Regions from separate parts of the Pseudomonas yamanorum genome, predicted to be linked through region 3. Evidence: riboswitches for the same ligand, from Rfam matches in the RefSeq annotation. Region 3 holds a riboswitch; each other region holds the start of a gene.
The links. A riboswitch is a leader RNA that binds a small molecule or an ion and turns the genes downstream of it on or off. The one in region 3 is predicted to bind cobalamin.
Positions count from the first base shown of each region.

Region 1 (2,260 bases), 2.3 Mb from region 3:
AGTTCACTGGCCTGCACCAGGCCGAGGTGGCGGCTGGGCAACTCGATGCCGGTTTCCCGGGACAGTGCCCCGTACCAGCGCAGGCCTTCGGTGAGGCTGCCTTCAAGCAGTTGCGCATGGCGCAGCGTGCCGACACGGTTGGCCAGCACACCGGCAAACGGCAGGTCCGGCTGGTAACGCGCCAGGCCCAATGCCAGGGCGCCGAAGGTCTGGGCCATGGCCGTGCCGTCGATCACCGCCAGTACCGGCACACCAAAGTGCCGCGCCAGGTCGGCGCTGGAGGGCGTGCCGTCGAACAGGCCCATCACGCCCTCGATCAGGATCAGATCGGCTTCGCCCGCCGCTTCCCACAGCAACCGGCGACTTTCCTGCTCGCCCACCATCCACATGTCCAATTGATAGACCGGCGCACCACTGGCGCGCTCGTGGATCATCGGGTCCAGAAAGTCCGGGCCGCATTTGAACACCCGCACCTTACGCCCCAGGTTGCGGTGCAAACGGGCGAGCGCGGCGGTGACGGTGGTTTTGCCCTGGCCGGACGCCGGTGCGGCGATCAGGACAGCAGGACAGTGACGGGGCTGATTCAAAGTTCGATGCCTTTCTGCGCCTTGATACCGGCCTGGAAGGCGTGCTTGAGCATGCCCATTTCCGTCACGGTGTCGGCCATTTCGATCAATTCGGGTTTGGCGCCACGGCCGGTGACCAGCACGTGTTGCATCGGCGGGCGGGCCTGCAGGTCGCTGAGTACCTGGTCCAGGTCGAGGTAGCCGTGCTTGAGGGCGATGTTCAGCTCGTCCAGCACCACCAGGCCGATGGCCGGGTTCTGCAGCATTTCTCGGGAGACCGCCCAGGCGGCTTCGGCGGCCACGATGTCGCGCGCACGGTCCTGGGTTTCCCAGGTAAAACCTTCGCCCATTACGTGGAAGCGCACCTGCTCGGGGAAACGGCGGAAGAACAGTTCTTCGCCGGTGCTGTTGCGGCCCTTGATGAACTGCACCACGCCGCACTGCATGCCGTGGCCCATTGCTCGCGCGAGCATGCCAAAGGCAGAGCTGCTCTTGCCTTTGCCGTTGCCGGTGAGCACCAGCAGCAATCCGCACTCGTTCGGTGAATTGGCAATGCGCTCGTCAATCACGGCTTTTTTGCGCAGCATGCGCGCCAGGTGGCGTTCGTCACGATCGGGGGATTCAGTCATGGCAGCTCTCCGTTGGGGCTGGACAAAAACGGCGGGCAGGAAAAAGACACATACAGACAGCCAAGCATCGCCCACCGTGATGCTGTTGGATGGATCAGGCCGGTCTCCGGGCTCATGAGTGGCATCGGATGCCGAGGGTGCGCCTTCCCATATCGCGGGCGATACAGTGGCTTAAGGCACCGTCTTGACTCATTTACCGTTGCGGGGGCAGCGCCGGGATCGTGGCGGCACTGTAGAAAAATGCGCTCACTCACCGGCTTCCCTGTTTCACTCAGTCGGCGCGTACGCCACAGAGCACCTGAAACAAGCCGCGAAGGTTAGTGGGTTGGGGGGGGAGCGTCAATTAAAGCCGGACATGCGCGTGAACCATCGGGCCGCTGCGCTCCTCTACCACTACAGGTATTAAGGAGAAAACCATGCACAAGACCCGACTTGCCCTACTGATCATGCTCGCCGGCACCCTCGCCGCCTGCGGCGAAAGCTCTACCCTGCAAGTGTCCGACGGCACCGGGCCCTCGCCCAAACTGCCGGAACCGAATAAAACCCTGATCCCCACGGTGAACATCGCCCCGGCCATCGGCTGGCCCGAAGGCGCCAAGCCTACCCCGGCGGCAGGCACCCAAGTGGCAGCGTTTGCTGAAGGCCTGGATCACCCGCGCTGGCTGTACGTACTGCCCAATGGCGATGTACTGGTGGCGGAAACCAACGCACCGCCCAAGCCGGATGATGCCAAGGGCATTCGTGGTTGGGTGATGGAGAAAGTCATGGGCCGTGCCGGGGCCGGCGTGCCGAGCCCGAACCGCATCACCCTGCTGCGGGACGCCGACCACGACGGCGTAGCCGAAACCCGCACGGTGTTCCTGGAGAACCTGAACTCGCCGTTCGGCATGACACTGGTGGGCAACGACCTGTATGTCGCCGATTCGGACAAGTTGCTGCGTTTCCCCTATCAGCCAGGCGAAACCTCGATCAAGGGAGCCGGCACCACGGTGACCGACTTGCCGGGCGGCAGCATCAACCATCACTGGACCAAGAACGTGGTCGCCAGCCAGGACGGCAGCAAGC
Region 1 covers NZ_LT629793.1:1,707,420-1,709,679, forward strand. Annotated here, with positions in the region: gene BLU46_RS08250 (cobyrinate a,c-diamide synthase) at 1-587, opposite strand, end outside; gene cobO (cob(I)yrinic acid a,c-diamide adenosyltransferase) at 584-1,195, opposite strand; cobalamin riboswitch at 1,276-1,512, opposite strand; gene BLU46_RS08260 (PQQ-dependent sugar dehydrogenase) at 1,612-2,260, shown strand, end outside.
Region 1: linked by a shared signal. The riboswitch ahead of cobO (cob(I)yrinic acid a,c-diamide adenosyltransferase) and the one ahead of BLU46_RS30210 (CbtB domain-containing protein) in region 3 are both predicted to bind cobalamin.

Region 2 (2,260 bases), 1.2 Mb from region 3:
ACCCGCAGCAGGTAGTCCGGGGTTTTCGCGAACATGGAGGGATCAAGCAGCAGACGGTTATGCACTTCAGCGTCGGCGCCAATGGGCAAGCCGGCGGCCACCCGGCCGAGTACCGGGATGTCCAGCAGCTCCGGCCGCGCCGGCTGATTGAGCAGGCGAATGCCGCGCGCCTGGTTGGGGTTGACCTCGATAAAGCCGCCCTCGGTCAGCGCCAGCACATGCTTGCGCGCCACGCTGCGGGAGGCAAAGCCGAACGCCTCGGCGATCTCGGCGAGGCTGGGAGACTGGCCTTGCTGCGCGATTCGGTCGCGGATAAAGGTCAGGATGGCGGTACGGCGGGGCGTTAGATTCGTCATGGAGTACATTTGTACTCCTGTGGGAATTTTCTGGCAATATCCGTCAGTCGCTTCCCATGCAGCCACCGGAAAAGTCCCCGCCAAGTTGACGAACGGTCTTTCGAATGTTCAGATGCCGGCCTGTTTCAGGTGCCCCCTGCCGCCGTGCTTGGGGTGAAACGGGAAACCGGTGCCGCTCTTTTTTTGAGCCAGTCCGGTGCTGCCCCCGCAACGGTAGACGCGTGACCCCTTCGACACACCACTGTGGCCAGCGCGCCATGGGAAGGTGAAGGTGTCCATACGCGTGAGCCCGGAGACCGGCCTGGAATTCTGTTTGGCAAAATCCTGCGGTGGGCGGGCATGGGCCGGTATTGGCGTGTGCTCGGTGCCTACTCGTGCGTGCTTTTCGCGAAAGATACTTTTCCGAGAAGACTATGATTCGACCTTTCAAGACTCCTGTGCCCGGCCTGTTGTTCGGCTGCCTGTTCAGCCCCCTGCTGCTGGCCGACGACAACACCCTGGAACTCAAGCAACTTAACGTTTCCGCACCGTCGGTGGAATCCACCACCGTGGCCGAGATGGCCCAGTACGGCAGCAAGGTTGAGATCGTCACCCGCGAACAGATTGAACGCGCCGGCCCCGCCGCCGATGTGTCGCGCGTGATGCAGATGTTCATCCCCGGCCTGTACGTGGCACCCAAGAATGGCCCGTTCGACTACGGCACTTATTCACTGCTGGGCGGGCGCAACGACGACACGCTGATCCTGCTGGACGGCGTGCGCCTGAACAACCGCCTGTACGGCGGCCTGTATCTGGACACCCTGCCCGCCAACGCCATCGAGCGCATCGAAGTGCTCAAGGGTGGCCAGAGCCTGCTGTTCGGCACCCAGGCGGTGTCGGGGGTGATCAACATCGTCACCCGCAGCCCGCAAACCCGCGAGGCGTCCGGCGAGGTGAACCTGGGTGCCGACACCTTCGGCGGCACCACCGGCGATGCCCGGGTCGAGAAGATTTTCAATAACGGGTTTGGCGACCTCGGCTTGCTGGCCTACGTCAGCCGCAACGTCTCCGAGGGCTACCAACCGTTTCGCAACCGCGACATGAAAAACGTCACCGACAAGAAGCGCTCCTACGAAGTCACCACCTTCGGCACCAAGGCGATCCAGTCGTTTGGCGATGACACGCGCCTGGAACTGTTTTACCAATACGCCGACGCCAACCTGGATTTCGCCCGCCCGGTGGACAACCACAAGACCACCAACGACCGCGTGCAGCAAATCGCCACGGCGACCTTCGAGCAAAGCATCAACGAGCGCCTGAGCTACTTCGTCAAAGGGCATATCAACGATTGGGACACGCGCTACACCCGCCTCAACAATGTCGAAGGCGGCGGCACCAAGGTCATCAACCACAACGACTACTGGGGCTTCACCGACTGGGGCGTGCAGGCCGAAGGCAAGGCCGTGTTGCCCGGCGAGCATGTGCTGGTATTCGGTTCCGATAACCAGTGGTTCAAGGGCCAGGATGATGTATTGATCATCGACGACAACAAGGCCCAGGCCCACGCGCTGTACACCCAACTGCGCCCGAATATCGAAGCCCTGCCGAACTGGCACCCGAGCATCGGCGTACGCCACGAAGCCATGAGCGGCGGTGACAGCGCCACCGTCGGCATGCTCACTTCGCTTTATGACCTCAACGACAACTGGGCCCTGCGCGGCCAATACGGCACCGCCTACAAACTGCCGAATGCCGAGCAACTGTTCGTCAACGAAGACGATGAGAAAGGCAACCGCAACCTCAAGCCGGAGAAGAGCCGCAACGCCGAGCTGGGCATCGACTACAAGGGCAGCCTGCTGGCGCGGGACTTCAGCGCCAGCGTGACGCTGTTCAAGCGCAAGATCACCGACCTGATCACCCAGGAC
Region 2 covers NZ_LT629793.1:586,577-588,836, forward strand. Annotated here, with positions in the region: gene lexA (transcriptional repressor LexA) at 1-365, opposite strand, end outside; cobalamin riboswitch at 467-675, shown strand; gene BLU46_RS02845 (TonB-dependent receptor plug domain-containing protein) at 770-2,260, shown strand, end outside.
Region 2: linked by a shared signal. The riboswitch ahead of BLU46_RS02845 (TonB-dependent receptor plug domain-containing protein) and the one ahead of BLU46_RS30210 (CbtB domain-containing protein) in region 3 are both predicted to bind cobalamin.

Region 3 (2,260 bases):
ACTGTCATCCCGGCCAAGGAACAACGCAAGATGGACCGGTTCATCGTGTTTGCCCTGGCAGCCGCGCAAGAGGCCCTGGCCCAGGCTGGCTGGAGTCCGCAGACGCCATCGCAGCAAGAACGTACCGCGACAATCATCGCCTCCGGCGTGGGTGGTTTTCCCGCGATTGCCGAGGCCGTTCGTACGGCTGACAGCAAAGGGCCACGCCGCCTGTCGCCGTTCACGATCCCGTCATTCCTCGGCAACATGGCAGCCGGGCATGTGTCGATCCAGCACCAACTGAAAGGCCCGCTCGGCTCCCCCGTCACCGCTTGCGCCGCCGGCGTACAGGCGATTGGTGATGCCGCTCGGATGATCCGCGCAGGGGAAATCGATATCGCCGTGTGTGGCGGCGCCGAAGCCTGCATCCACCGGGTCAGCCTCGGCGGTTTTGCCGCAGCACGTGCACTGTCCAGCGATTACAACGACACGCCGGCATTGGCTTCCCGCCCATTTGATCAAGGCCGAGATGGATTTGTGATGGGCGAAGGTGCCGGGATATTGGTGATCGAGGAGCTGGAGCATGCACTGGCTCGCGGGGCCACGCCTATCGCCGAGCTGGTGGGCTACGGTACCAGCGCCGACGCCTATCACATGACTTCAGGGCCGGAAGATGGCTCCGGTGCGCGCCGGGCGATGGAATTGGCGATTGCGCAAGCGGGGATCAGCGCCGCACAGATCCAGCATTTGAACGCCCATGCCACGTCGACACCCGTAGGTGACAACGGCGAACTGGCGGCGATCAATACGCTGTTCGGTGCAAATGCCAGCGTCGCGATCAGCGCCACCAAGTCGGCGACCGGCCATCTGTTGGGCGCAGCGGGCGGGATCGAGGCGATCTTCACTGTGCTCGCCCTGCGCGATCAGATTGCCCCGGCGACCCTCAACCTGGACAACCCGGACCCCGCTGCCGAAGGGCTGGATATGGTCCGAGGTCAAGCCCGGCCGCTGCCGATTGAATACGCGATATCCAATGGATTCGGATTTGGTGGCGTGAATGCCAGTGTGTTGTTCAAACGCTGGAGTTAACGCGGCGATTTGACGTCCATCGCCCGCCCATGCTCTCCTACACATCTTGTTTCGGGTGCCCTTCACAGGGTGAAACGGGAAACCGGTGAGTCATGTTCCTTTACTCAAGGGCGTGACGAGTCCGGTGCTGCCCCCGCAACGGTAAGCGAGTGAAGCGTCAAATCCACTGTGCCTCCAGGGCATGGGAAGGTGATGCTTTCAAGGCCCAGGCCCCTCGCAAGCCCGGAGACCGGCCCGAAAAAATCAGATAACAAACCCGCGGTGGGCGGGCGCTGTTCAGAACCCTGCGTGCCTGGCTCGCGGGGTTTTCATGCGCTCGTGCACCCTGAACCCTGAAGGGACGCGCCATGTCGATCATCAGCAGCACCGCCTCTACCGCCAGCACCACCGCCACCCTGAGCCAACGCCTGACCGCCGCTATCGGCGCGTCGATCCTCGGCGCGTGCCTGGTGTATTTCGCCGGTTTCTCGCACATCGAAGCGGTGCACAACGCCGCCCACGATACCCGCCACAGCGCCGCGTTCCCGTGCCACTGAGACCTGCCGACATGATCAAGCGTATTGCCCAAACCGCAGGTTTCACCGGTCTTCTGGCCGCCTTGCTGCTGACCTTGCTGCAAAGCTTCTGGGTTGCCCCACTGATTCTGCAGGCGGAAACCTTCGAAAAAGCCCCCGTGGCCACCGAAGTGCATGAGCATGCCGGCGCTGCAGCCCACAGCCACGACGCCGAAGCCTGGGAGCCGGAAGATGGCTGGCAGCGCGTGCTGTCGACCACAGGCGGTAACCTGGTGGTTGCCGTGGGCTTTGCCCTGATGCTTGCCGGCCTGTACACCCTGCGTGCACCGACCCGTACGGCTCAAGGCCTGCTGTGGGGTCTGGCCGGTTACGCCACCTTTGTGTTGGCGCCAACCCTGGGTTTGCCGCCTGAATTGCCGGGCACGGCTGCCGCAGACTTGGCACAACGGCAGATCTGGTGGATCGGCACTGCCGGCTCCACCGCTGCCGGTATCGCGCTGATCGTGTTCGGTCGCAACTGGTTGCTGAAAGTCCTGGGCGTGGCGATCCTGACGGTCCCGCATGTGATTGGTGCGCCACAGCCGGAGGTCCACTCGATGCTGGCACCGGAAGCCCTGGAAGCTCAGTTCAAGGTTGCCTCGCAGTTGACCAACATTGCCTTCTGGCTGGCGCTGGGC
Region 3 covers NZ_LT629793.1:6,492,315-6,494,574, reverse strand. Annotated here, with positions in the region: gene fabF (beta-ketoacyl-ACP synthase II) at 1-1,068, shown strand, start outside; cobalamin riboswitch at 1,105-1,320, shown strand; gene BLU46_RS30210 (CbtB domain-containing protein) at 1,416-1,604, shown strand; gene BLU46_RS30205 (CbtA family protein) at 1,616-2,260, shown strand, end outside.